2 linked regions of the Bacillus pumilus genome follow. The protein of the gene in region 2 binds, or shares a complex with, the protein of the main gene of each other region. Links are inferred from orthologs where the notes say so. Each region holds a gene or a part of one and is shown on either strand. Other genes may lie near its edges.

The links.
Region 1: the proteins of acpP (region 2) and fabF are in contact, whole or in part, in a solved structure (PDB 6OKG), measured with the Escherichia coli proteins. The link is inferred for Bacillus pumilus from one-to-one orthologs.

What each region holds. Positions count from the first base shown.
Region 1 is NZ_CP047089.1:2,198,995-2,214,083, forward strand. What follows is about bases 6,494-9,312. They hold fabF (beta-ketoacyl-ACP synthase II), read left to right. Parts: upstream 6,494-7,191; coding sequence 7,192-8,433; downstream 8,434-9,312. Other genes in these bases: GPS65_RS10805 (beta-ketoacyl-ACP synthase III), read left to right, coding at 6,494-7,170; GPS65_RS10815 (DUF2268 domain-containing putative Zn-dependent protease), read left to right, coding at 8,511-9,305. Also shown: argF (ornithine carbamoyltransferase), read left to right, coding at 1-926; GPS65_RS10765 (YjzC family protein), read left to right, coding at 1,029-1,208; GPS65_RS10770 (MFS transporter), read left to right, coding at 1,379-2,644; GPS65_RS10775 (YjzD family protein), read right to left, coding at 2,760-2,954; GPS65_RS10780 (alpha/beta fold hydrolase), read left to right, coding at 3,166-3,906; GPS65_RS10785 (nad binding enzyme), read left to right, coding at 3,982-4,557; GPS65_RS10790 (BMP family ABC transporter substrate-binding protein), read left to right, coding at 4,648-5,610; GPS65_RS10795 (ComZ family protein), read left to right, coding at 5,621-5,818; GPS65_RS10800 (hypothetical protein), read right to left, coding at 5,829-6,062; more of GPS65_RS10805, read left to right, coding at 6,232-6,493; GPS65_RS10820 (ABC transporter ATP-binding protein), read left to right, coding at 9,472-10,452; GPS65_RS10825 (ABC transporter ATP-binding protein), read left to right, coding at 10,449-11,471; GPS65_RS10830 (peptide-binding protein), read left to right, coding at 11,555-13,186; GPS65_RS10835 (ABC transporter permease), read left to right, coding at 13,415-14,365; opp4C (oligopeptide ABC transporter permease), read left to right, coding at 14,399-15,089. UniProt on the Escherichia coli protein: Involved in the type II fatty acid elongation cycle. Catalyzes the elongation of a wide range of acyl-ACP by the addition of two carbons from malonyl-ACP to an acyl acceptor.
Region 2 is NZ_CP047089.1:1,823,402-1,838,408, forward strand. The notes cover bases 12,271-15,007. They hold acpP (acyl carrier protein), read right to left. Parts: upstream 13,888-15,007; coding sequence 13,654-13,887; downstream 12,271-13,653. Other genes in these bases: smc (chromosome segregation protein SMC), read right to left, coding at 12,271-12,620; rnc (ribonuclease III), read right to left, coding at 12,726-13,469; fabG (3-oxoacyl-[acyl-carrier-protein] reductase), read right to left, coding at 13,969-14,712; fabD (ACP S-malonyltransferase), read right to left, coding at 14,712-15,007. Outside these bases: GPS65_RS08825 (glycosyltransferase), read right to left, coding at 1-1,555; GPS65_RS08830 (ribonuclease HII), read right to left, coding at 1,583-2,347; ribosome biogenesis GTPase YlqF, read right to left, coding at 2,423-3,271; rplS (50S ribosomal protein L19), read right to left, coding at 3,360-3,707; tRNA (guanosine(37)-N1)-methyltransferase TrmD, read right to left, coding at 3,845-4,579; ribosome maturation factor RimM, read right to left, coding at 4,576-5,100; GPS65_RS08855 (YlqD family protein), read right to left, coding at 5,109-5,495; GPS65_RS08860 (KH domain-containing protein), read right to left, coding at 5,599-5,844; rpsP (30S ribosomal protein S16), read right to left, coding at 5,844-6,116; ffh (signal recognition particle protein), read right to left, coding at 6,222-7,562; GPS65_RS08875 (putative DNA-binding protein), read right to left, coding at 7,576-7,908; signal recognition particle-docking protein FtsY, read right to left, coding at 8,051-9,037; more of smc, read right to left, coding at 9,060-12,270. UniProt on the Escherichia coli protein: Carrier of the growing fatty acid chain in fatty acid biosynthesis.

The sequences.
Region 1 (15,089 bases), 370 kb from region 2 along the record:
CATTATACGGAAAAGACTTTTTATCATTAAAAGATTTCTCAATCAATGACATTGCTTATTTAATTGAAAAAGCAGAAGAAATGAAACAAAACCCATACCAAGATTTATTCAAAGGGAAAACGTTAGCGATGATTTTTGAAAAATCGTCAACGAGAACCCGTGTATCATTTGAAGCGGGAATGACGCAGCTGGGGGGACATGCGCTTTTCCTCAGCTCAAATGATTTGCAAATCGGCAGAGGAGAAACAATCAGTGATACAGCGCAGGTGCTATCTGGCTATGTAGACGGCATTATGATTCGAACCTTTGAACATGAGAAGGTCGAGGAATTGGCACAATATGCGTCCATTCCTGTCATCAATGGACTGACTGACTACTCCCACCCATGCCAGGCACTTGCAGATTTATTGACGATAAAAGAAGCAAAAGGAACATTAAAAGGAATCAAAGTCGCTTACATCGGTGACGGAAATAATGTAGCTCACTCCTTGATGGTTGGCTGTGCACAGTTAGGCTGTGATATTGCAGTTGCATCACCAAAAGGCTATGAACCACTTCAAGAAGTAACAGACACAGCACATGAGTTTGCAAAACAATCAGGCGCAGAAGTTATCGTTACAACAGACCCTGTTGCTGCTGTTCAAAATGCAGATGTCATTTATTCCGATGTATTTACAAGTATGGGGCAGGAAGCAGAAACAGAGAAACGCCTTGCTGAATTTAAAGAATATCAAGTCAATGATGAACTAATGCATCATGCAGCAAAAGATTATATTTTCCTTCATTGTCTCCCAGCACACCGCGGAGAAGAAGTGACAGCAGACATTATTGACGGACCGCACTCAAAAGTATTTCAACAGGCAGAAAACCGCCTGCATGTACAAAAAGCATTAATCAAAGAGCTCATGTATCAACCATCTAAATAAATATAAAAAGTCCCTGACTCATATGAGCAGGGACTTTTTGCATAAAGGATTGGAGAGGTAAGTCACGGGACATAATAAGATCAATGAGAAAGGAGGATGAAAATGGGTCAGCAGCATCAGTTTAAATCAGGGAATAAAGCACCAAATAATGGTGTGTACGTCGAGATCGGTGAAACCGGCAGTATGGTGAAAGATCCTTTAAAGATTAAGCTTCAAGCAGGCGATGTCTTTCCGGATAACTCGAACCATAACCGTGTTTGGACCTATCAGAGAAAGCCATAAGCAATTGACTAAGAGTCGGTTGGAATAAGTCTTTAGAGGCATGTGTCATGCCTCTTTTTTCTTTATAATAAAAAACAATTAAGTTCAAATTTTCAAATAAATAGTATGAATAAAAGAGTGTTTAAGGTAAAATATGTAAATAAGATTAAATTGTTGAAAGGATTTGTGTGATGGAAAAGACGAATCTCAGTGATAGTGTTTGGAATAAACGCTTCACCTCATTATTCATATCAAGACTCATCAAAAACACAGGAGAAAGTTTTGCTTTTACATCCGTCCTTTGGCTATTGATTTTGAGAGGGGATGGAGCGCTCGGTACAGGACTTCTCCTAGCAGTAACCGTACTTCCTTCATCTTTGCTAGCCCCTATACTAGGACCTCTTATGAAAAAGCACCATTTGTCTAAATGGATGTTCGCTTCAGATGTCGTTCGAGCAACCATTGTACTCATTATTCCGATACTGCATTTTTCGCATCTATTGCCATTATGGTTATTGATCTCATTAATGGTTATTCAATCGGCAACAGGTGCAGCGTATAACCCAGCCTCGGTGGCGATTTTACCGCAGATTGTACCGAAGCATCTCATTCAAAAAGCAAATGCCATTCTGCAATCTTCTTTTGAAATTGTCGCACTTGCAGCAGTCATGGTGGCTGGTCTCTTGGTCAAATTAATCGGACCTGCAGATACTCTGCTCATCACCACTGCCTTATTTATCATATCTGGCCTGTTTATTATCGGTGTGAAATTAAAGAAAACCGATGAGGGCAAAGCAGCAGGCATTAAACAAGCAAAGAATACATATTTGTATAACTTAAAAAGAGGGTTTCTCGTCGTCAAAAATCATCACATTTTATTTGCGTTGACGTTGTATTGTATTTTAATGAATGTCGCCGCAGCTCCGTGGCAGGCACTTTCTGCTGTATACGTAGCAGAAGCACTGCAAAGCGATTCCATGGTGTATTCCATTTTAAGAGGTGTTGCTGCAGTCGGCGCGTTTATGATGGGCTTTGCTCTAGCGAAAGTGAAAATTAAGAGATTTGGTTTGTTCTTTATTGTCGCTGGTATGATTGAAGGGGCTGCATTCTTTATTACAGGGATGAGTACATGGCTGCCGGTTGTTCTACTTGCTTCCTTTATATTCGGTGCCGCCGTTAGTGCGATCAATGTACCGGAAATGGTCATTATTCAAACGTCTGTTGACCAAGATGATCAGCCGCAAGTATACGCGGTGATCAATGCTTCATCAAATGTTTTCCTCCCACTTGCAGCTGTCGCATCAGGCGTCCTGGCAGAAAGATTTGGAGCGGGACCTGTCATTGCTGGCGGTGGGGTCCTTGAAATCTTATCAGGTATCGCAATCTTCCTGTTTACAGGGCTTGCGAAAAGCCATTTGACAGCAGACAAACAGAAGTCCGAAACCGTCGAAGTGTAAGCAATAAAAAAAACCCCCTGTGGCTACAGGGGGTTTTAGCGTACCGCATTTCAAGGAAAAAGAAAAAGAGCTAAAATCAAGATCATTTTAGCTCTTTCTCACATTCTCTTACGTATTAAGAGTGTTTTGTTGAACTTTCCGTTTCTTTCATTGGACTTACTTCAGCAAAGATGAATAAAATAACCGTAAACACCACTGCAAGAATAGAAGTCAAAGTAAAGTCATAAGCAGCGCCATTCATCGAAGCAACGATGTAACCAGCCATATGTGTCAGCAGAAAAGTCCAAATGAGGGTGATAATATAATGCATAATCCCACCGTCCTTTATGTAACAATCTATTGATTATCATACCATAGATACGAGTGAGGGGAAAAGACTGTTTTAGCCTTTATGTGACCATTTTTAGACCTTCTGCTATAAAAATAAAAAGAATTCTTCTGTCATTAGGGGATTTCCTTATTCCTACAAGAGTTGTTGTTCATATCATAGAAAGCAGAATCACTGAAAGGAGGCTGGCCATATGGGTGTAAGCGAACGGTTTTTCCAGCTTGGTTCCCAGTGGAACGTCATTCACCTTCCTCAAAAACCAAATGGCTTTGGCATTCTTATCCTCGGTGACCGAAATCACTTTGTGCAGGAAAATACATCATTCTGGCTTCAGCACTATGGAAGAAACCAGCTTTTAACTGCCTTAAAGGATGAAGGATATACATTGTTTAATAGTCATCTTCATGGGAATCACTGGGGATGCGAAGATGCTGTTTTTAGTGCAAAGCAGCTCGTTCATCACACATTAAAACAAGAAATATTAAACCGGGAAATTCATGTGCTAGCAGAGGGGATGGGGGCACTCGTTGCTATGAGCCTTGCGGAAGAGATGCCAGAAGTGCTAAGATCCATTGCACTCGTGAATCCATGCTTGCATCTCCATGCACAACGAGAAAGAGAAAAGGAACACAAATTCTTTTATAAACAGCTGATCAAAGAATTGGCGAAGAGCTACGGTTGTTCTGAAAAGGAAGCGGAAACGTATCCGCTCCCAGCTTGCCCTGATCATTCTGCTCATGTACCAATTCACATATGGCAAAGACTAAACGGTGCACCTTATGCATATGAACTGCATGCAAAGCCTTTTATTGATCAGCACATGAAGAATCCAGAGCATTGTCAGATCGATCTCACCTTGCATATGTTTGATCATCCGAGAAGAATCTTTCAATCCATTCACAAGTTTTATAAATCGCATGAAAGAGAATTGTGATGAATAGGATAATAACAGCCCTTCATGGAAAGGGCTCTTCTTTTTATTCGATAAGCTAAAAAAGGGGACATGAACATGGAAACAGGACTGATCATAGGGGCAGATGAATTTTTTGGCCTAGCACTGTGTGAATATATGATGAAAGAGGGCATGCAAGTGGATATCACATGTCCTCATCACCAAACAAAAGAGCAAAAGATGTTATTAGAAGAACGAATGATGTGGCTTGGCAGAAATGATCTTTTCCGTGTTATTGACCTGCAGGATGGGAAAGACACGTACGATCTGATCTTTATTCAATCAGAAGAACCAGAAAAAAGACAAGAAGGCTTGAAAGCGACGCATGGCATATACCGTGTTCTTTATGAAAAAACTGAAGATAAATCATCCAATCAGAATGTGCCGGTAGTTATTCTACCTCGCATGTTTGGACCATGGACACTTGATGAAGAAAGAAGGAAGCGTGAAGAAGCATTTTTTGTAGAAGATGTCGCAAGGGATTTGTTCAATTGGGCATCAGGCGCTGAACAAAGACAGGAAATAACACATGAATTGAAGGTGGAGAGACAAACAGATGACAAACAAGCAGAAGAAATGATAGCAGAATGGAAAAGACAAAACTCAACATTTTTCGACAAAAAGCAAGAATGATCTTCCATCTTATCTTTTTTCAGTATAAAATAAACCTATATTTAACATACAGGTTCATGCCTGCATGTGGCAAAGGGAGTTGAACATGGCATGAAGTATCAGCGGCTTGTCATGATCTTTTCGTTCCTTCTCCTATTATCTGCCTGCTCACAGGCACCTTTAAAAGGACAGATTGAGAAGGTGGGTTTACTCGTCCCCGATACAATTAATGATCAAGTTTGGGGAACGAAAGGTTATAAAGGCTTATTAAATATTCAATCGACATTTGGTGTAGATGTTTATTATAAGGAAGGAATGGTCGACAAAGAGAAAATCGTTGATGCCATTGAAGAATTTCACAAAAAAGGAGTCAATTTGATTATTGGCCATGGCAGTGAATACAGCGAAATTTTCAACTTAATTAGTGAAGATTATCCGAAAACACAATTTATCACGGTAAATGGAAACAAGCCTCAGGCGGATAATGTTGCGAATGTGACATTTAAAGGTGAAGCGATGGGCTTTTTTGGAGGCATGACAGCAGCACATATGTCAAAAACAAAAAAGATTGGTATTCTTGCTACATATGATTGGCAAAGCGAAGTAGACGGCTTTATCAAAGGTGCAAAATATCAAGATGAACATGTACAAGTGCTTGCCGAGTTTGTCGAAAACTGGGATGATGCGGACAAAGCCGTGGAGCTCTATCAAAAATTGAAAAAACAGGGCGTAGATGTTGTATATCCAGCAGGTGATGGTTATAATATCCCTGTCATTGAACAAATCAAAGCCGATAATTTATCAGCGATCGGATATGTCACCGATCAATCCAACCTCGGTAGCCATACCGTCTTAACAAGCACCGTTCAGCATGTGGATAAAGCGTACAGTATTATTGCGAAGAAATTTAATGAAGGCAAGCTAAATGAACAAGGTGAGTACTCCTTTGACTTTAAAGAAGGAGTGATCGAAATGGGGAAATTTAGTTCCACCATTGACCGTGCTTTTTTGAAAGACATTGAAAGTGATATTGCGACTTACAAAAAAACTGGCAAACTGCCAAATGAAAAGTGAGGATACGATGATGCAGCACGAAAAATCGATGGAATTTTTACAAATTGCCATGAAGTATTTTCCGCAAGCAAAAGAAGAATTAGATAAAGCAGGTATTCAGCTTGAGCCTGAAGCTCTTCAGCCGCTTTTATCATTGTTTACATCTGTTATGCAAGAGGCATATGAGCTTGGAAAAGCAGATGCAGAATCAGAAAAAGCCACAGAATAGTGGCTTTTTTTTATGATAATTTTTTCTTGAAGGCACTAATCATAGGGCCAACATCTTTAAACACAGGCTTCAGCTCATCAATGGAGTTCATAATGTTCCCAATTTGATTCATGACATGCATGTAGTCAATGGAGTCTTCACTTGAAGTTGTCTCCACGCGTTCCTCCTTTGTTTCTGTCTTGCTTTTCTCCTTTTCAAGCGGCTGACCAAACATCATCGCCGAAAAAATATCTTTTTGCGCCATATCAAATGCTCCTTTCTACTACTGGTATATCAATAATCTATGAAAAAAGTGAGTGGAAAGGTTAGACGTTTGTATTGCCAAGGAGAAAAAAATAAGGTAAAATTAGTACCAGATACTAATATAAGATCACAATATCACATGCTCGTATGAGTAAAAGGAGTCTTATTCAATGAATGCTGGAATTATTGGCCTTGGCCGCTATATACCTGAAAAAGTGTTAACAAATCTTGATTTAGAAAAAATGGTTGAAACTTCTGACGAATGGATTCGTACTAGAACAGGTATAGAAGAAAGAAGAATTGCTTCTGATGATGTCAATACATCACATATGGCGCTTGCTGCTGCAAAAAAAGCATTAGCTGACGCAGATGTAGCTGCAGAAGATATCGATATGATTCTTGTGGCGACAGTCACGCCAGATCAAGCATTTCCGACAGTCGCTTGTATGATTCAAGAGCAGCTCGGTGCACATAAAGCATGTGCAATGGATATTAGCGCTGCGTGTGCTGGCTTTATGTATGGGCTTGTTACTGGAAAACAATTTATCGAATCAGGTACGTTCAAGCACGTGCTCGTCGTTGGCGTTGAAAAACTTTCTCGCATAACCGACTGGGATGACCGCAATACTGCTGTTCTGTTTGGAGATGGAGCAGGGGCTGCTGTGTTAGGAGAGGTCAGCGAAGGGAAAGGAATTCTCTCATTTGAGCTTGGAGCCGATGGAAGAGGCGGTAAGCACTTGTACTTAGATGAAAAAGATCATACAATCATGAATGGACGAGAAGTATTTAAATTTGCTGTAAGACAAATGGGCGAGTCAAGCGTAAACGTTATCGAAAAAGCTGGACTATCAAAAGAAGACGTTGACTTCTTGATCCCGCATCAAGCAAACATTCGCATTATGGAAGCAGCCCGCGAACGCCTAGAGCTGCCAGTTGAAAAAATGTCGAAAACAGTCCATAAATATGGAAACACATCAGCAGCATCCATTCCAATTTCACTATGTGAAGAAATTGAAGCCGGAAAAATTCATGACGGCGATGTGATTGTAATGGTAGGCTTTGGTGGCGGATTAACGTGGGGCGCAATCGCTATGCGATGGGGCCGATAAAAGAGTGAGGTGCACAAATTAATGGATAAAAAACGAGTAGTTGTTACAGGATTGGGTGCTTTGACACCTCTTGGCAACGATGTAGAATCAACATGGAAAAATGCTTTAGCAGGTGTATCAGGAGTTGGACCAATCACACGTGTCGACTCAAGTGAATATACAGCAAAAGTGGCTGCAGAATTAAAAGATTTTAACATTGAAGATTACATGGAGAAAAAAGAAGCACGAAAAATGGCACGCTTCACGCAATATGCAGTTGTTGCTGCTCAAAAGGCGCTAGAAGACTCACGTCTTGAAATCACAGATGAAATCGCACCACGTGTTGGTGTATGGGTTGGATCTGGTATTGGCGGACTTGAAACATTTGAAGAGCAGTTTGAAGTGTATTCAAATAAAGGAGCAAGACGCGTAAGCCCGTTCTTCGTTCCAATGATGATTCCAGATATGGCAACAGGTCAAATTTCAATTGCACTTGGCGCAAAAGGGGTTAACTCTTGTACTGTAACAGCATGTGCAACAGGTACAAACTCAATTGGTGATGCATTTAAAGTCATTCAGCGCGGAGATGCAGATGCGATGATCACAGGCGGAACAGAAGCGCCGTTAACAAAAATGTCGTTTGCTGGCTTCTGTGCGAACAAAGCTCTTTCGACAAATCCTGATCCAGAGACAGCAAGCCGTCCATTTGACAAAAACCGTGACGGATTTGTTATGGGTGAGGGTGCAGGAATTGTCGTCCTTGAAGAACTTGAGCATGCATTAAAACGTGGCGCGACGATTTATGCAGAAATCGTTGGATATGGATCAACTGGTGATGCGTATCATATTACAGCACCGGCTCCAAACGGAGAAGGCGGCGTCCGCGCAATGAAAGAAGCAATTCGAGATGCTGGTTTGTCTGTGGAAGAAATTGATTATATCAATGCCCACGGAACAAGCACACCGTACAACGATAAATTTGAAACAATGGCGATTAAAGAAGTGTTCGGAGAGCATGCAAATCAGCTTGCGATCAGTTCGACAAAATCGATGACAGGTCACTTACTTGGCGCAGCAGGCGGAGTAGAAGCTATTTTCTCTGTACTTGCGATTAAAGACAGCGTCATTCCTCCAACCATTAACCTTGAAACACCGGATGAAGAATGTGATCTTGATTATGTGGCAAATGAAGCACGTTCAAAAGAAGTACAAGTGGCTCTAAGTAACTCACTTGGCTTTGGCGGACATAATGCGACAATTATCTTTAAAAAATACGAAGCATAATATTTCCTAAGAAGGCGGCGATCTATAATCAGATTGCCGCTTTTTTGCATATGATGAAAATGGAGGTGTTTAGCAGTATGGGTCTAGTCAATACACAATATCTCATTCATCAATCTTCATCATTTCAGGAGCTTGCGTCGCGCTTTGTTCCTTATTTTAAAGGGGCGGAGGAAAAAGAATGGTCCTCTATTCTCTCCCACCTGCAGCATCACGGCATGATTCGGTCTTTTAAATCATGCAAAGACATGATCGACCAGCTCAAAGAAAAAGGGTACTTCCAGCTCGTTATGAAAGAATACAGGGCGCTGCAAAAGCAGTGGAAAGGCCCTGACATTCCAGTCTTTATTTTGCCAGTCAATGAGAGCAGCAGAGAAATTAGAGAGCAATTTTATTATCAATCCGGCATGGCATTTGACGACAAGGTCTTTCTGTTTTTGTCGCCAAATACCCCGAAGGAACGCATCGGTACATTGCTGACTCATGAATATCACCATGTATGCAGGTTACATTTTCTCACGAAAGAAGAAAAAGATTTTACATTCCTTGATACAATCATGATGGAGGGACTCGCTGAATATGCTGTGTATCATAGATACGGAGAAAGCTATACAGCCAAATGGACCACTCTCTATGACGAATCGCAGCTTCAGCGTATGTATCAGAAATGGGTATCCAGTCATCTTGATCAAAAAGTGCAGGACGACGAAAGACTGATACAGAACCTCCTTTATGGAAAAGGGAACTACCCCAAAATGCTTGGTTACGCCACTGGGTATTATATTGTGAAAAAGTATTTCAATGAGCACAGATTCAGCGAGGAGTCTATGATTGCAGAGCCGTCCGAAACTTTTTTAAAGGCGATAGACTCATAAAGTGAATGATTCACATAAAAAGAGACATATTACAAATTTACTAAATTCTTCTTGATTTCGTCATAACAATGTAATAATATACAAATATAAATTTTGATAATTCTTTTTATTCAAAAAAGGCGCAATTTTTAGATCGATCTTGATTGATGGTGAAAGGGGCGAATACATGACCACGCTGCTTGAAGTGCAGAACTTAAAAACCTATTTTTTTCGAAAAAAAGAAGCGATACCTGCTGTAGACGGCGTTGATTTCAGCATCAACAGAGGAGAAACTGTCGCATTAGTCGGTGAGTCTGGATCTGGTAAAAGCATTACGTCCTTATCCATTATGGGCTTGATTAACGGCACTGGTGGAAGAATTATGGACGGTTCCATCAAGCTTGATGGCAAGGATCTCGTTACATATGGTGAAAAGGAATTATGCAACATTCGTGGTAATGACGTATCGATGATCTTTCAGGAACCCATGACCTCACTTAATCCCGTCCTAACCATCGGGGAACAAATAACAGAAATCCTCATCTATCACAAAAAACTTTCAAAAAAAGAAGCGACGAAAAAAGCGATTGATCTGCTGAAGCTTGTTGGTTTTTCCAGACCGGAACAAATCATCAAAGATTATCCGCACCGTTTATCAGGCGGCATGCGGCAAAGAGTGATGATTGCCATTGCGCTAAGCTGTGATCCGAAGCTTCTCATTGCAGACGAGCCGACAACTGCCCTAGATGTTACGATTCAAGCCCAGGTGCTCACATTGATGAAAGACTTATGCACGACATTTGGTACATCGATTCTCCTCATTACGCATGATCTAGGTGTCGTGTCTGAAGTGGCAGATCGAGTGATTGTCATGTATTGCGGACAGGTTGTTGAAAATGGGACCGTCGAAGAATTATTTGATCAGCCGCTTCATCCTTACACAGAAGGACTACTTGAATCAATTCCTGTCATTGACGGAGACATACAGCCGCTAGCGGCGATAAAAGGGAATGTCCCAGCACCAGATCAACTCCCAGCCGGCTGCCGCTTTGCTCCTAGATGCCCGCAAGTGAAGGAGCGCTGCCTAGGCGAGCTACCTAAGCTGAGGACTTTTGAAAATGGCAGAAGCGTCAGATGCTTCTTATATGAGGAGGCAGCCCAAACATGACCCTTGCTCAAAATCAACCACATGCAACAGATCTAATAGAGAAAGAAACCATTCTTGAACTGAGACAGATTAAAAAATATTTTCCGATTAAAGCAGGCGTCTTTCAGAAGAAAGTCGGTGCAGTCAAAGCTGTTGACGGCATAGATTTGAAGATTTATAAAGGTGAAACGTTAGGCATAGTGGGGGAATCAGGATGCGGTAAATCAACATTAGGCCGGACCATGATTCGTTTATATGAACCAACTGACGGTCAAATCCTTTTTAAAGGGCAAGACATCTCCCGTATATCGGAATCAAAGTTAAGACAATCAACACGAAAAAACATTCAAATGGTTTTTCAAGATCCCTTTGCATCACTCAACCCTAGAAAAACACTTCGAAGCATCATCAAAGAACCCTACAAAACACATCACTTATACTCCTTAAAAGAAAGAAATGAAAAAGTAGAACAGCTTCTATCAAAGGTGGGCCTTCATCCAAGCTTTGCAAATCGCTATCCCCATGAATTTTCTGGCGGGCAGAGGCAGCGAATCGGCATTGCTCGTGCGCTTGCCATGAATCCCGAAATGATTATCGCAGATGAGCCGGTATCAGCACTTGATGTATCCATTCAGGCACAGGTGATTAATCTGATGGAGGAGCTTCAGGAGGAATTTGACCTGACCTATCTGTTTATCTCTCACGACTTAAGTGTGGTCAGGCACATTAGTGATCGAGTCGGCGTGATGTATCTCGGCAAAATGATGGAGCTTGCTGATAAGCACAGCCTGTACGATGAACCGCTCCACCCATATACACAGGCACTGCTTTCTTCAGTCCCTGTTACCCGTAAAAAGGGTCAGGTCAAAAGAGAGCGGATCATGCTTCAAGGCGATCTGCCAAGTCCTGCGAATCCGCCAAAAGGGTGCGTATTCCACACAAGATGTCCGCATGCGAAACAAATCTGTAAAGAAAAAATACCATCATTTCAAGAATTAAAACCAAACCACTTCGTTGCCTGTCACCTTTACGACGCTTAATCGACTTGCATGATTTCATCTTTGAGAGGGGGGATGAAGCGGCATCTGTCGTCATTTTTAAAAAAGGATAGGGGGAATTGTATATGAATAGAAATAGAAAATCCATATTGATCAGTTTATTGCTGATCTTCACGCTCATGCTTGCGGCTTGCTCTAGTGGAAATAAAACCTCTGGAGACAATGAAAAGAAATCCACCGGTAAACCTGTACAGGGCGGAGATCTTGTCATCGGTTCCATTGCAGAACCAACTTTATTTAACTCGCTTTATTCAACAGATGTGGCGAGCTCTGATATTGAAGAAAGAATCTACAGTTTTTTACTTCAGACTGACGGAAAGTTGAACCCTCAGCTATCACTCGCAGAAGATATTAAAGAATCTGATGACGGGAAGCAGTTTGATGTGACCATTAAAAAAGGCGTAAAGTTTCATGATGGTGAGGAACTGACAGCTGATGATGTTGTGTTTACATACAGCATTCCGATCAATAAGGACTACAACGGGGAGCGCGGATCAGGCTTTGAAGTATTAGATTCTGTTAAAAAGACAGGAGATTACTCAATCGAATTCAAGCTCAACAAAAAAGATCCTTATTTCTATAATGTCACACTAGGAAGCTACGGCATTTTGCCCAAGCATATTTTAGGTGATGTGCCTGTAAAGGATCTCGGTGAAAATGAATTTAACCGAAAAAAACCAATCGGTTCAGGTCCATTTAAATTTGCCGAGTGGAAAGAAGGCGACTACGTGAAACTAGAAGCCTTTGACGATTATTGGGATGGACGTCCATACCTTGATACCGTCACAATTAAAACCATTCCTGATCAGAATGCAGCAATTGCCCAGCTTTCAGCAGGTGATATTGATTTCTTTGCTGTTCCGGGAGCAGAGCTGCAAACGGCTGAAAAAATCAGCAACATTAAAATTGAATCTGATCTAGGGCTCAATTATTCATACATTGGCTGGAATCAGAAAAATGAACTCTTTAAAAGTAAAAAAGTGCGCCAGGCGCTCACACATGCCATTGACCGCCAAACGATTGTCGATCAAGTGTTGGATGGAGACGGCAAAGTAGCCAACATTCCAGAGAGCCCGCTGTCATGGAACTATCCAAAGAATGATCGTGTTCCAGTGTTTGAGTTTGATCAAGAAAAAGCGAAAAAAATGCTGAAAGAAGAGGGCTGGGAGGATACAGATGGGGATGGCTATCTTGATAAGGATGGTAAAAAATTCTCCTTTGTCATAAAGACCAACCAAGGAAACAAAGTCCGTGAAGACATTGCTGTCGTTGTCCAGCAGCAGCTCAAGGAAATTGGTGTGGAAGCGAAGCCACAAATTGTGGAATTCAGCGCACTTATTGAACAGACGACACCGCCTAAATGGGATTATGATGCGCTACTGCTCGGCTGGAGCCTTGCGACATTCCCTGACCAATACAGCATCTTCCACTCAAGCCAGTCAGAAAAAGGCTTGAATAACATCTGGTATAAAAATAAAGAGGTCGATAAGCTGTTAGTGGATGCCAAGAATTTAAGTGATCGAAAAGAATATTCAAAGGCATATGAAAAAATTTATGAACTGATTGCAGAAGATCAACCATATACGTTCCTTTACTATGCTAACTCACATCGCGCGATGCCATCTAATCTCCAAGGCTACTCATACCACCCGAAAGATGAGTATTACAAAATCGAGAAATGGTGGATTGAACAGTAGGCTGTTAGTGAAAGAAGAGGAAAGTTCTCTCCTTTAACGTGAAGATAATCCCTTTCATTCCATGTCAGTCAGGCACGTTGGTGCTCACGATGATTACATTCACTGAGCACCAGTTAGATTGAAAGGGTTCCGATATCAAATTGTAATGAAGACAGAGGGCTAAAAGAAAGATCATTTTAGCCCTTTTTCATCACAGTATGGCGATCCGATGAAAAAGGAGTTGTGCATATGGTTACATATATCATTAGAAGGACATTGCTTTCCATTCCCATCTTATTTGGGATTACCATTTTGTCCTTCGCCATTATGAAAGCAGCACCAGGCGATCCAATGTCACTTATGATGGACCCAACCATTAGTGCGGCAGACCGGGAAGCTTTTATTGATAAGTACGGCTTGAACGATCCTGAATATGTGCAGTATATGAAATGGCTTGGCAATATGCTTCAAGGTGACTTTGGCACCTCCATTGTGAAAAAGGGAACGCCCGTGGCTGATTTGATTTTTGCTAGGCTGCCAAATACCCTCATCCTCATGATTTTTTCTACATTAGTCGCCCTGATTATCGCCATCCCATTCGGTGTTCTTTCAGCAAAACGTCCATATACAAAGCTAGACTACGGCATTACAGTTACATCTTTTATCGGACTGGCTATTCCGAATTTTTGGTTTGGACTCATTCTAATTATGGTGTTATCTGTGAATTTAGGATGGTTCCCGACAGGCGGCGTGTCTACCTTAAACACCGATTTTAATCTATTTGACCGGCTCCATCACATCATTTTACCAGCCTTTGTTTTAGCAACCGCTGATATGGCGGGGCTCACGCGGTACACAAGGTCGAGCATGCTTGATGTCATGAGGCAGGATTACATTCGGACCGCAAGAGCGAAAGGCTTTCGAGAAAACAAAGTCATTTTCAAACACGGATTAAGAAATGGTCTTATGCCTGTCATTACAATTTTCGGATTGATGATTCCATCCTTTATTGGCGGCGCAGTCGTGGTGGAACAAATCTTCACTTGGCCAGGATTAGGGAAGTTGTTTATTGATTCTGCCTTTTCGAGAGATTATCCGGTCATTATGGCGATGACTGTTATTTCCGCAGTGCTCGTGGTGGTTGGAAATTTAATTGCGGATATTCTCTATGCGATCGTTGATCCGCGTATTGAATATTAGAAGGGAGCTGAAGCACAATTGGCACAGCCTAATATGGGAACGCCTCCTGTTGATCTCAAATTAAAAGAGGGACTTCCGCCAAAGCCAGAGACGATGCTGCGTTTATTTTGTGAGAAATTTTTCAAAAATAAATTGGCGGTTGCCGGCTCCGTGATCTTATTGATCATTATCTTTTCAGCCATTTTCGCTCCTGTGATTGCCCCTTACGCACCAGAGCAGCAAGATTTATTAAAACGGCTCCAACCGCCAAGTGCAGAGCATTTGATGGGAACTGACAAGTTTGGCCGAGATATTTTCTCAAGGGTGCTTTATGGAGCGAGAGTCTCTTTATTAGTCGGTTTCGTCTCGGTGGTCGGTGCGATTACCATTGGCACTGTGGTCGGAGCGGTAGCGGGGTATTTCAAAGGATTTGTTGATTCCTTGTTAATGAGATTTGTGGATGTTGTGTTGTCGATCCCTGACATTTTTCTCTTAATCACGCTCGTCACCATTTTCAAGCCGGGCATTGATAAATTGATTTTCATCTTTGCTTTGACCGGCTGGACCACAACCGCGAGACTGATCCGCAGTGAATTTTTATCACTACGAACAAGAGAATTCGTACTCGCAGCAAGAACCATTGGAACGAAAAACCATGTCATCATCTTTTCACATATTTTACCGAACTGTATCGGTCCTATTATTGTGTCAGCTACCCTTAAAGTAGGTTCCGTCATTTTAGCTG
Region 2 (15,007 bases):
CAGTTTCAACTGTAATTGACATAACCTTTTGCTGAATCGTACAGTCGATTAATGTTTCCTCGAGGTTTTCCATGTTTAAGTAAAACATGAGCCGACACTGAGAAATATCTATAGACCCATCTTTTTTCTTATGTCCTTTTAGAATAAAGGTTAAATCTTGAACACTATGTTTTGAAAAGAGCGGATAAGAGACTATCATTTGGCTGATGGTTTGATTTTCCTGCTGCACAAATAACTGCCCGTTCAATCTATGAAACAATTGATCGACTTCTTTTTTTACGGGCTCTGGTAAATCAGACTGCCTCACATCATTTAAAACGAGCTTTAATTGGTGAAGCTCCTGATTTTTTACATCCTGACTGCCTTTTTCGAGTAGTTTCAGCATACCGATTTCATCACGTACACCTATTGCCTTTTTCATCGTCATGAGTAAATCGAGCACATCGGTTTTATTGCTTAATACGGGTTCCGTCTGCTGTACCACCTGAGCCAATGCTTTCGCCTCTGTTTTTGACAGGAACGGAAATTCTTTTTGGAGCACAGTTGCTTTTGCATCCTGCTGAGATCCTGCCTGCTGAAGCCCTTGCAGCAATGACGTGAGCTGTTTTAAGTTAGGCTCTTGCTGCCCATCTGCACCTTGTTTCATCAAACTTGTAAGTATCCGCTCAATTTGCTGAGGCGGGATTTGCAGCTCTTTTGGACTTGTTGATTGCTGCACGTTAGATTGAATAACTTGGGTCGTCTGACGCTCTTGTGCTACTGGGTTCTGACTAGTTTCTTTTGGTTGAGACAGATTAGGTTGAGGCACTACAGGTAGATTTCCTCCTTGCTTCGCCGCCCCTTCTCTCGCTGCTAGAAGGAGCGATAAGAGCTTTTCTGCATGGACAGTTGTCTCAGCACCTATAACTGATCGAACGGCTTGTGTAAGGGCCTGTGTGGCGTCTGAGTGCTTCGGGAGCTGTGTTAAGCGTTCTAGCAGCGCTGTTATATCCTGATGGAGAGCAGAGGATGATTTCACGGCTAAAATGGATTGAAGTACTCCTTCCTGAATCGGCAAGTCTTTTTTTAAAGCAAATAGGAGTGACTGGAGACCTTTTTTCACATCAGCTCCTTGAAGCTGTTCGATCCATTTCACTGCCGTTTTTAATTCTGCCTCATTGATGACGGACTTTTCTTTTAAAAAAGCTGTAGCTGTTAAGATGTTTTCAAGTCCGTTTTTCAGAGAGAGACCTTCTAATAATTTGGCAGCTGCATCCTTTAATGTCTTAGGATCTTGGTCAAATTGCTGGACTGGCCTTAGTTTATTGAGGCTGCCTCCACCCTCTTGTTCAAATTGGAACCAATAAAATGCGTCTGCTTTGAGCTGAGCCGCTAGCTGCGCTTTTATTTTTGTTGAGCCTATTTGAACAAGGACCGTATCATCTCCGAGCATTTTCAGTACTTTACCGAGAATCAACCGATGCACATTTTCCTTTCCTTCGGTGTTTAATGGCACAGCTTCTGCCGTATTCAGCCGGCTATTCAGTGCTGTATGTATATCCTCAACTCTTGTCATCACAGGCAGCCTCCTTAGGTCAAAAATTTATGATATAACGGATTTCACCGGCGCAAATGATAATCGATGGATTGGGGCAGCTCCATGTGTTTGAATGGCAGCCAGATGCTCTTTTGTTCCGTATCCTTTATGTTTTTCAAATTGATACTCAGGGTACTGACGCCCGTATTCTTCCATCATCTGATCTCTTGTCACCTTTGCAATACATGCACCTGCTGCGATAGATGCACTTTTTGCGTCTCCTTTGATGATATTCTCCTGGTGAATAGGAAGCGGGAGCGTCATGGCATCTATGAGTAGATAATCAGGTGTATGAGTTAATTGCTCCACTGCTCTCACCATCGCCAGTCTTGATGCCTCGTAAATATTGATTTCATCAATCGTAGCCGCATCAACAATGCCGATTCCGATATCAAGTGCTTCTTTCTGAATCAAGTCATAATATGCCAATCTTTTTTTCTCAGATAATTGTTTTGAGTCGTTTAAACCGAGCAGGACTGTATCGTCCTTTAATATGACAGCTGCTGCGACAACGGGGCCTGCCAGCGGTCCTCTTCCTGCTTCATCTATTCCAGCAATACATGTGTATCCCTGCGCCTTCGCATTGTTTTCAAATTGCAGCATCTCATGCCATGCTGCATGAAGTTGCTGCTGCTTTTCTCTCTCTTTGTGCCACTTCTCTATCAGTCTTTGGACACTTTTTCTCTTGTCATCTTTTACAAGCTCATGAATGTATGACTCATCTTGCGAATGCTTTTCTATCAATTCTTTTATTTGTTTCACTGTGTACATAGGCTTTTTGTCAGCCTCCTTCTTTATATCGGCAGTTTTCCGCAAAAAATAAAGACCCGCATGAGCTGCGTGTCTTTAGCTTTCAGGCTTCTCAAAAGTGAGGGGACCAAATTTTTCAGTTCGAATATCCCGAATAATGATTTCGGTGGTTTTGTCGTAATTAATAAATCCACCGCTCATGAGACAGCCGCGCTTTGTACCTATTGCATCAAACAGCTCAGCCGTATCTTCAGGAATGTCTGTTAGGTCATAGCGCTTTTTTAATCTCTCTGGATAGTTTTCTTCTAGAAAGCGAAGTCCATACACAGCGACATCCTGTAAGTTAATGATAGAATCTTTGATCGCTCCAGTTACTGCTAGCCTGAGCCCTACTTTCTCATCTTCAAACTTCGGCCAGAGGATTCCAGGTGTATCGAGCAGTTCCAATTCTTTCCCTACCTTCACCCATTGCTGTGAGGTGGTAATACCAGGACGGTCTCCTGTTTTGGCAATGTTCTTTTTCGCTAAACGATTGATTAAGGTCGATTTCCCGACATTGGGAATTCCGATAATCAGCGCCCGAATTGCACGTGGTTTGACACCTTTGGCTTTCATGCGGTCGAATTTTTCTTTTAAGATTTCTTTTGAAGTTGTGATGATCTGGTTTAACCCTTGTCCATCGACAGAGTTAATAGCAAGTGACCGAACGCCTTGCTGCTCAAAGTGCGCCTGCCACTCCTTTGTCACACGAGGATCCGCTTTATCCGCTTTGTTTAATAGCATGATTTTGGGTTTGTTCTGAAGGATTTCTTCGATCATTGGGTTTCTAGAGGACATCGGAATTCTAGCATCGGTTAATTCAAATACGATGTCGATGAGCTTTAATTTTTCTGTGACTTCACGTCTTGCTTTTGCCATATGGCCTGGAAACCATTGAATCGTCATATGTGCACCTTCTCTTCTATCGATTATCTCTATACATTGTACAAAAAAAGAGCCTGTTACAGGTAACAAGCTCTTTCTTTTGATATCATTATCGTCTGATTTCTTTGATACGAGCCGCTTTACCGCGAAGTTCACGTAGGTAGTAAAGTTTCGCACGACGTACCTTACCGTGACGTACAACTTCGATGTTAGCGATTTTTGGTGTGTGTACAGGGAATGTACGCTCAACGCCTACACCGTAAGAAATCTTACGAACTGTGAAAGTTTCGCTGATTCCACCACCACGACGCTTAATTACAACACCTTCAAAGATCTGGATACGCTCACGAGTACCCTCGACAACTTTAACGTGTACACGTAAAGTGTCACCAGGACGGAACGCAGGAAGATCAGTGCGTAATTGTTCTTTTGTGATTTCTTCAATCAATTGTTGCATCGTTTTCAACTCCTTCCAACAGATGCTCATGTCCTCTTTCTTCATTGCAGCGGAACATCGTTTTCAAACTTGAATCGGCAAGCCGTCCAAGTCACAAGTAGTATCATACCATACCTATATGCAGTGTGCAATACAATCTAGTCATTATGAAGCTGCCAAAGCCATCTTTTTTCTTCTTCTGTTAACGTTTTGCAAGAATCGATCAAATCTGGCCGTCTTGTATAAGTTCGCTTCAAAGATTCTTTGCGCCGCCACTCTTCTATTTTGGCATGATTTCCAGAAAGGAGCACATCCGGCACTTTTAGTCCTTTATAATCGGCTGGCCTTGTATAGTGAGGATGCTCTAGCAAACCTGTACTAAATGAATCTTCAATGTGAGACGCTTCTTTTCCAAGCACATGAGGCAAAAGCCTGACCACACTGTCTGCAATCATCATCGCTGGCAGCTCTCCGCCTGTGAGAACGAAATCTCCGATTGAGATTTCATCTGTGACAAGATGCTCCCTGATGCGCTCATCGTAGCCTTCATAATGGCCGCAAATGAACATAAGGTGTTCTTCTTTTGCAAGTTCTTCTGCCTTCTTTTGGGTATATCTTTCTCCTTGAGGACAGACAAGAATAATTCGGGGCTTCTTGCTTGCTTTGTTCGTCAAATCTTCTACCGCATCGAATACGGGCTGAGCTTTCAGTACCATACCAGCACCGCCGCCATACGGATAGTCATCTACTGTTTTATGCTTATGATCCGAATACTCTCTAAAATTGACAACATTGAATGAGACAGCTTCTTTCTCCTGTGCCTTTTTCAAGATCGATGAGTGGAGCACACCTTCGAACATTTCAGGAAAAAGTGTTAAGAAGTCGATTTTCATTCGTCAATGAGTCCTTCCATCACTTCAATGTGTATGGTTTTAGATGAGATATCGATCTTTTTGACGACAGATGGAATATAAGGAATCAAGGCATCTTTTTTGCCTTTTCTTCCGACCACCCAGACATCATTTGCCCCTGGTGTTAAAATCTCTTTGATTTGCCCGACAAGCTGATCCTCTTCATCGTATACTTCACAGCCAATGATTTGGTGGAAATAAAACTCTCCTTCATCTAAAGAGCCGAGATGTTCTTTTTCTACTTTTAAGATTGATTCTTTCAATAGCTCTGCTTCATTTAATGAGCTAATTTCTTCAAATGTGAGCAAATCAAACTGTTTATGCTGCCTATGTGATGCGACAGTGACTTTCAGCGGCTCCCCTTGACCTTGTTTAAAGATATAGAGGACGCTTCCTTTTTTGTAACGCTCTTCTGGGAAATCTGTCTTTGACACGACGCGTACTTCTCCGCGTACTCCGTGTGTATTGACAATCTTTCCAACATTCAACCATTCTTGTTCCATGTTCTCAATCACCCCTGACGTATTTCCACAATGGTGCCGTCTTTCACAACGATGACATTATCTTGCATTTTGTCATCCCATTTATCACCTATGTTCACTTCAACCAGCGCATCCACTTCTGTCTCTTTCATTTCACTTCCAAGCGGCAAAATATGCAGCTGCTCTACTTGAAAGTCAATTTGCTGGATTTTCTCCTGCCGTTTATCGATGGCTTTTTGAAATTGAGGGATGGCTTCTTGCTGATATGGTTCTTTTTCATGTTTTTTCAGTTGAAAATATAGTTGATTGCATTCACGCTCTAGTCTTTCTTTTTTCTCCAAAAAAGTCGTTAACAGTTTGTCCTTACTGCTTTCAGTTAATACTTGCATGACGGTGACATGTTGAATGATCTGCATCTTCCTTTTTGTCCCCCTATCCGAAGGCATTTGTCCTCTACAGTATAACGAAAAATAGATTTAAACGTGTAAAAAAAGGGGAGGTCCTAAGCCCTCTCCCTTTTTAGTCAGCAATCTCAAGTTGAACTTTCTTAGAAGACTCTGCACTTGCTGCAAACATGACTGTTCGTATCGCTTTTGCTGTACGTCCCTGCTTTCCGATCACCTTTCCGGTATCTTCAGCATTGACAGACAGTGTGTAAATCACTTGCTCATCTTTTTCTAATGAAGATACGTGAATATCTTCAGGGAAATCAACAAGTGGCTCGACGATGGACACAATCAATTCTTCCAAGGACAGCTCATTCATTATTTGCTGTTTTTCGCATTATGAAATTTTTCAAGAATTCCTTGGCTTGAGAAAAGGTTGCGAACTGTATCAGATGGTTTCGCACCATTTTGAAGCCATTTAAGAGCTAATTCTTCGTTGATTTTCACCTCAGCTGGTGATAACACTGGATTGTATGTTCCAACTGTTTCGATGAAACGACCGTCACGTGGTGAACGAGAATCTGCTACTACAATACGATAGAAAGGAGATCTTTTTGATCCCATACGTTTTAAACGAATTTTTACTGCCATTTTACTAGCACCTCCGAAAATATTTCAACAAGATAGTATATTAACAATGATAAAAGGGTTTGTAAAGTGTTTTTTCTTAACAACGGTTTTATCATGTATAACCAATTACATAAATGGTAATTTAAAGCCTTTTTTCTTTCCTTTGGACATGTTGGTCATTTGCTTCATCATCTTTTTCATTTCGTCAAATTGCTTTAAAAGGCGATTGACTTCCTGTACAGATGTTCCGCTTCCTTTTGCAATCCGTTTTCTTCGGCTTGCATTGATGACCTCTGGCTGTTCTTTTTCCTCGGTCGTCATTGATTTAATGATCGCTTCGATGTGATTGAGCTGCTTTTCGTCTACTTGGACGTTTTTGAGCCCCTTCATTTTACCGGCTCCCGGCATCATTTGGATCAATTCATCGAGTGGACCCATGTTACGAACTTGGCCAAGCTGCTCGAGGAAATCATCGAGTGTAAAGCTCATGGTCCGCATTTTTTGTTCAAGCTCTTTCGCTTTATCTTGGTCCACGTTTGCCTGTGCTTTTTCAATCAGTGTAAGCACATCTCCCATGCCAAGAATTCTTGATGCCATCCGTTCTGGGTGGAATGGTTCAATCGCGTCAAGCTTTTCACCTAGCGCGGCGAATTTAATCGGCGTATTGGTGACAGCTCGAATAGAAAGGGCTGCACCGCCTCGTGTATCACCGTCTAGTTTCGTTAGAACGACACCTGTTAAACCAAGCTGTTCATTGAAGCTTTTTGCTACATTGACAGCATCTTGACCTGTCATAGAGTCAACAACAAGGAAAATTTCTTCTGGACTCGCTACTTCTTTTACTTTCTGAAGTTCATCCATCAATTCTTCATCAATATGAAGGCGTCCTGCTGTATCTAAAATGACATAATCATGGTGTTCTTCTTTCGCTTTTTCGATTGCCTGTTTGGCAATCTCGACAGGACTGACTTGATCACCTAATGAAAACACAGGCATATCAAGCTGTTTCCCTAGCGTTTGAAGCTGCTGGATCGCTGCTGGTCTGTAAATATCTGCAGCCACCATCATCGGCTTGCGATTATGTTTTTTGCGAAGTAAATTAGCAAGCTTCCCAGTTGTGGTGGTTTTACCTGCCCCTTGAAGACCAACCATCATAATGACCGTCGGAGATTTTTTCGCTACAGCGATTTTACTCTCTTCTCCGCCCATTAATTCAGTGAGCTCTTCTTTTACAACTTTAATGACCTGTTGTCCAGGGGTAAGGCTTTTCATGACCTCTTGTCCAACTGCCCGCTCACTTACTTTTTTCACAAAGTCTTTGACTACTTTAAAATTGACGTCAGCTTCAAGAAGGGCAAGGCGAACCTCGCGCATCATTTCTTTTACATCTTGTTCTGACACTTTTCCTTTGCCGCGGATTTTTGAAATCGTCTGCTGCAGTCGGTCGGCTAATCCTTCAAATGCCATACTGTGCCGCCTCCTAATCTAATTTCTCAAGCGATTCAATTAAAGCTTCTGCTTCTTCCGTCTGAGCGGAATCTGCTACGAGCTCTCTCATTTTTTTGAGAAGTTCTTTACGCTCTTTAAATTTCTTAAACAAGAGCAGCTTTTCTTCATATTGTTCAAGCATCGCTTCAGTCCGTTTAATATTATCATAAACAGCCTGTCTTGATACTTCATATTCATCCGCAATTTCACCGAGGGAAAAATCGTCTAGGTAGTAAAGCGACATGTAGCTCTTTTGCTTTGCGGTTAACAACGATTGATAGAAGTCAAACAAGTAGTTCATTCTCGTTGTTTTTTCAAGCGTCATGGGCTCTCTCCCCTTTGTTAAGTTCATTCCCTTTACATCAACTAAGTTTACACGGTTCTCTACTGTGTGTCAAGTTTTTATCTTGTCACTTCATAAAGCGGCGTATAAATAAAAATGCCAGCAGATTTTGCCGGCATTTTTGTTAGTCTTCTTGATCAATGACGTCTGAGAATAATCCATACACATACGATTCTGCATCGAATTCTTGCAGATCGTCTACTTTTTCACCTAAACCGACAAGCTTCACAGGGATGTTTAGCTCATTTCGAATGGCAAGGACAATCCCGCCTTTTGCAGTCCCGTCAAGCTTTGTTAAAGCAATTCCTGTCACATTCGTCGCTTTAGAAAATTCCTTCGCTTGTGCCATCGCATTTTGACCCGTTGTTGCATCGAGAGCGAGTAGCACTTCATGCGGTGCATCTGGAACCTCGCGTTCAATGACTCTCTTGACCTTCTCCAGCTCTTTCATCAAGTTGACTTTGTTTTGCAGTCTTCCTGCTGTATCACAAATAAGGACATCCGCATTTTTCGCTTTTGCTGATTGAACAGCATCATAGATGACCGCTGCTGGGTCAGAGCCAGCCGTCTGTTTGACAACAGGCACGCCTGAACGCTCTCCCCATACTTCAAGCTGCTCAATGGCACCGGCACGGAATGTATCACCTGCTGCCAAAATGACGGATTTTCCTTCATTTTTCAATTTATTTGCAAGTTTGCCGATCGTTGTTGTTTTCCCAACACCATTGACCCCTACAAATAAAATGATATTTAATCGCCCGTCTTCGATATTCAGCGCAGAGATTTGTTCCTCTCCGCTATTATAGATTTCAACCAGTTTTTCAGAGATGACCGATTGAACTTCACTTGGGTCTTGAATGTTTCTTAGTTTTACTTCTTTCTTCAGCTCATCAATCAGTTCCATCACCGTTGTGAAACCAACATCTGCTCCGATCAGAACTTCTTCTAATTCTTCAAAAAAGTCTTCATCCACTTTACGGTAGCGTGAAATGAGTTCGTTTACTCTTCCTTGAAAGGAGTTTCTCGTTTTTTCAAGTCCATCTTTAAACTTTTCTGATACTGAATCGGTTTGCTGTGTAAATTTTTCTTTTAATTTCTTAAAAAAGCTCATTTGGTTCCAAAACCTCCTTTAATTACTGGACAAGCTCTTTCGTTTCTTCTAGTTTGACAGATACAAGCTTAGAAACACCTGATTCCTGCATCGTCACACCGTAGAGCACATCTGCTTCTTCCATTGTTCCTTTGCGGTGCGTAATGACAATGAATTGTGTTTCTTGACTGTATTTCTTTAAATATTGAGCAAAGCGGAAAACATTGGCTTCATCAAGTGCCGCTTCTACCTCATCTAATACGCAAAATGGTACTGGTCTGACTTTTAAAATAGAGAACAGTAAGGCGATCGCTGTTAATGCTCTCTCTCCGCCTGAAAGCAGGCTTAAGTTTTGCAGCTTTTTCCCTGGCGGCTGCGCGACAATATCAACACCAGAGTTTAGTAAATCGTTTGGATCTGTTAGTTTAAGGTCTGCTCTTCCGCCGCCAAATAACGCTTGGAAAACTGATTCAAAATGTCCGCGAATTTGCGAGAATGTTTCAGAGAAGCGCTTTGTCATCTCTTGATCCATTTCTTCGATCACTTGGAATAATGTATTTTTCGCTTCTGTCAGATCATTTCGCTGTTCTGTTAAGAAGAGGTAGCGTTCATTCACTCGTTCATACTCATCAATGCTGCCTAAGTTCACTGTTCCTAGCTCTTCAATGGCTAATTTGATCAGCTTCACTCGTTTTCTTGCTTCATCTGACGATAGCGTCAGATGATACATCTCTTTTGCCCCTTCAAACGAAAGTGCATACTCTTCGTTCAAATAAGCGATGAGGTTGTCGAGCTCAACTTCCATACGCCCAAGCTTAATCTCTTCATCTTTTAAGCTTGTGGTGAGCTGCTTGTAAAGGCGTTTTTGTTCTTTCAGTTCACGTTCAGCAAATTCTAACGTTTCAGAAAGAGCAAGGCGCTGTTTACGCCGCTCTGAAATGAGTGCGGTTGTTTTGTTTTTGTTTTCCAGTTTCTCTTTCGCTGCTTCTTCCAGCTGTTCTGCCCCGCTTGAGCTAGACGTCATTTCACTTGTTAAGAGTGACAGATCTTCTTTTGTTTCCGTCAGCGTTTGTTCAGCCTCTTCTAATTCTGCCATTAAGCTCGAAAGCTTTTCTTGTTCATTCGCTAAGGACTGCTCTTTTTTAGCAAGTGAGATTTTCAGCTCTGTTAATTCGGCAGAAATGGTTTCTTTCGTTGAGCTTTGGGTTTGCTTACGCTTTGTTAATGTATTGATCTCTTGATCTAGGGTGGTCAATTTCTCCCCTATCGAAACTTCAAGAGCTGCCTGCTCTTTGTCCTTATCTATAAGTTCAGTAGAACGCAGCTGTAATTCTTCTTTTTCTTGGTCATAGAGTTCAAGGTGAGCATTAATATTTTTTTCTGCTACTTGCAGTTCGTATAGCTTCCCTTTGAGCTCTTGCTGCTGTTCACGAAGCGTTTCGCCGCGCTGACGCAGTTCGTTTAATTGGCTTTCATTTGCAGCAATTAATTGCTTCGTTTCTTTTGTTTCCTTTTCAAGGATCGTTGTTTTTTCTTCCATTTCAACGAGCTGCTTTGTTAATGTTTCGATCTCCCTGCTTCTTGAAAGAAGGGAGTTGTTCTTTTTCTTTACACCGCCACCGGTCATTGAACCGCCTGGGTTTACGACATCGCCATCAAGGGTCACGATGCGATAACGATGACCAAGCATTTTTGCGAGTTCATTGGCGCCTTTTAAGTCTCTAACGATCAGAACCGTTCCAAGCAAGTTCTGTATGACCTTTTGATATTTTTCATCAAAGGAAACAAGTTGACTTGCTACACCGATAAATGCAGCATGCTGCTCGGCTGTTTGGACGTCTCTATGCTGAATGGTTCTTTCTTTGATCACATTCATCGGCAGGAAAGTTGCTCGTCCAAAGGAGTGCTGCTTTAAGTATGCAATTGCTTGTCGCGCGGCGGCTTCATTCTCTGTGACGACGTGCTGCGTTGCTGCGCCTAACGCGATTTCAATCGCTGTCTCATGCTGCTGATCTGTTTGAATCAGCTCTGCAATGGCACCGTGAATACCGCCTAACCGTTCTTTTGCCTTTAAGACCTCTTTTACTCCTTGGAAAAAGCCTGAGAAATCTTCCTGCATGGATTCTAGCATCTCTTTTTTTGACTTTGCCTGCTGCACATATTGATAGGCTTGATAAAGAGCCGTTTCTTTTTTCTCGTATTGACGTTTTATTTGCTCAAGCTTTTGTTCCGCTTCTCTAAACCGCTTGACCTGAGCCAAAATGTCTTCTTCTAGAGCTGAAAGCTGCTTCTGAGCCTCTGTTTTCTTCTCTTTGACAGATACACGCTCTTCAATGTGTTTTTGGTTATTTTGTGTGAGCCGATCCAGCTGCATAGCCGCTTGTCGCTGCTGTTCTTCTAACAATTTGCGTTCGTTGCGGATGGAAGCCTGTTCATTGAGTAGATCAAAATAATCGCTTTTTAGCTGTTCAATTTGACCTTCCACATCTTCACTATGAAGCGACAGTTGATGCTGCTTCGTTTTCACTTCATCTTTTAGCTGCTGCACTTCTTTTTGAAGGCTATCCCGCGTGATTTTCTGCTGCTGAATTTTTTCGGTTAGCTGCGCCTGCTTTTCAGTTAAGCGAATGAGTGTTTCTTCTAGCTGTCCCTGGTTTGCGGCAGCATTTTTCTTCCGTTCTTTTAGTACTTCTTTTTTACCTTCAAGCTTTTCTAATTCCTCACTTGTGAAAAGAAGAACTTCTTGTAAGTCATTAATTGATTCGTCAAGCGCTTGAATGCGGTCTCTTGATTCTTCAATTTTTGCTTCTTTTGCTTGAATCTCTGTGGATTGCTTCATTTCATCTTGTTTGAAGCGCTCGACAGCTTCACCAAGTGTTGTCCATTTTTCATGAAGTGCTTCGATGTCATGGACAGTTAAGGCGATTTCGACATTTTCAAGCTCTTCTTTTTTTTGCAAATAGTCCTTTGCAATAGATGCCTGCATTCTTAAAGGTTCTACTTGGTCTTCTAGTTCATGCAGAATATCTTCTACTCGGTTTAAGTTGTCCTGCGTTTCAAACAGTTTATTCTCGGCTTTTTTCTTTCTTGTTTTATATTTCAAAACGCCAGCCGCTTCTTCAAAGATGCTTCTTCTCTCTTCTGCCTTACTTGATAGAATTTCTTCTACCTTCCCTTGGCTGATGATCGAAAAGGCTTCCTTTCCAAGACCTGAATCCATGAAAAGATCAATAATATCCTTTAAGCGGACAGATTGATTGTTTATGAGAAATTCACTTTCTCCTGATCGATAGACTCTTCTTGTCACACTGACTTCGTGAAAATCGATCGGTAAAAAGTGGTCTTCGTTATCTAATGTTAAAGTCACTTCTGCTAGATTGACTCTTTTCCTTGAGTCGCTTCCTGCAAAAATGATGTCTTCCATTTTTCCTCCGCGGAGGCTTTTCGCTGATTGTTCTCCAAGTACCCAGCGGATGGCATCGGTAATATTACTTTTGCCGCTTCCGTTTGGTCCGACAACAGCTGTAACCCCTTTGACAAAGTCCACGGTCACTCGCTGCGCAAAAGATTTGAATCCTATCACGTCTAAACGTTTGAGGAACATGAGAGTGATCCTCCTTATGTATTTAAAGTACTATCATCTTACCATATGAAGTGAAAAAAGATGATGGAAAACAGAGTGAAATCCCCCTGAATCACGAGGGGGATTTTATTGGTTCATATGATGTTTCTGCAATTTAGCAAGTGCTTCCTGTGCAGCATGCTGTTCTGCTTCTTTTTTACTGCGACCATTTCCAATTCCAAGCACTTCCCCGCGAAGGGAGACATTTGCTTCAAATTCACGGTTGTGTGCTGGTCCTTTTTCATGCAAAATGCGGTATTCGAGTACACCTTTTCCATCGCGCTGAACGAATTCTTGCAGCTGGCTTTTAAAGTCCATGACATGCGAGAACGCTCCATCATTAATTTTCGGATAAACATAGGCTTCTAGGAATCGTTCTACTGGCTCCAGCCCTTGATCTAAATAAAGTGCTCCGATAAACGCCTCGAATACGTCTGCTAAAAGTGCTGGACGTTTTCTACCGCCGGTCATTTCTTCGCCTTTTCCTAAAAGAACAAGGTCTCCGAAGGACAGCTCATGTGCCAGAGACACAAGTGATGGTTCACATACGATCGCTGCTCTTAGTTTTGTTAAATCTCCCTCGCTCATCGCAGGGTATTTCGCAAATAAGAATTGAGAGATGGTCAATTCTAAAACAGCATCTCCTAAAAATTCAAGTCTTTCATTATCCTCGTATGGTTTTTTCCGGTGTTCATTCACATAAGAGGAATGCGTAAATGCTTGATATAGAAGTTTTTCATTTTGAAAGTGTACAGAAATACGCTGCTGGAATTCTCTAAATTGCTCTAGTTTTTTGCTCTGTTTCTGTTTGTCTTTATATTGTTTTGGCATAGCAACCTCCAGGTAGGCTTAATCGCCTTTAAGGATACTGATTATATGGAGTCTCTCTTTCTACATGCAAGGAAACAATGCTCCTTAGCATCTGAAAAAGGCTGACAATTGATCAGCTGAATATGTTGAAACTAACATAAATTTTGAAAGTCCCGTCATGAAAATAGACGGGACTTTGTTACGCTTATTGCTGGCTATTTATGTAGTTCACAGCGTCACCGACTGTTGCAATTTTTTCAGCATCTTCGTCAGAAATTTCCATATCGAACTCATCTTCAAGTTCCATAACTAGCTCAACTACATCAAGGGAATCAGCGCCTAAATCTTCTTTAAATGAAGCTTCCATTTTCACGTCAGCCTCATCAACGCCAAGGCGGTCTACAATAATTTTTGTTACACGCTCTAATACGTCTGCCATTGCCTTTCACCTCCCCTCAAAGTATTATAGTTGATTCGTTTTTAAAAAACTAGAGAAAACCTAATGAAATTTTGATATTTCTTAGGACATGACCATTCCGCCATCTACTTGGATGGTTTGGCCTGTAATATAACCTGCTCCTTCTGAAGCTAAAAACACAACAACATTGCTAATATCTTCAGGTGCACCAAAGCGTGCAAGCGGGATCTGCTTAAGCATTTCAGTCTGTACATTCTCATCAAGCTTGTCTGTCATATCTGTTGAAATAAAGCCTGGTGCTACTGCATTGACTGTAATATGACGGGTTGCCAGCTCTTTTGCTGTTGTTTTTGTTAATCCGATGACACCAGCTTTTGCTGCAACATAGTTTGCTTGTCCAGGGTTTCCACATACGCCAACCACTGAAGCCAAGTTGATGATTCTTCCACTGCGCTGTTTCATCATTTGACGAGTCACGGCTTTTGTACAGTTAAAGACACCTTTTAAGTTTATGTTAATGACGTCATCCCATTCATTTTCTTTCATTCTCATAAGCAGGTTGTCTTTTGTAATCCCTGCATTATTGACAAGGATGTCAATTGAGCCAAATGTATCAATCGCTTGTTTCATGAGCGCTTGTACTTCTTCAGCATTTGAAACATCAGCTTTAACGGCAAAAGCCTGCTGGCCAAGAGCTTTGATTTCATCTACGACTTCATTTGCTTTTGCTTCGTTTCCAGAATAGTTGACGACAACATTTGCACCATTCTTTGCTAAATCGATCGCAATAGAACGGCCAATCCCGCGTGATGCACCTGTTACAACGGCTGTTTTATTTGTAAGCATCAAGAATCCCCCTTCAATGTTTCAATGGCTGCTTCAATTGTTTCCTGATCTGAAACTGAAATGGTTGTCAGGCGGCGATTGACCTTTTTCACAAGACCTGAAAGCACTTTGCCCGGACCGATTTCAATAAACGTTGTCACGCCTAAATCAATCAGACGTTCTACGCTTTCTTCAAATCGAACAGGAGAATACAATTGTTCAATGAGCTTTGTTTCAATAGCATCACGAGATGTGACGATGTCTGCTGTGACATTTGAGATCACTGGTGTTTTGGCATCTGAAATATCTAGCTTTG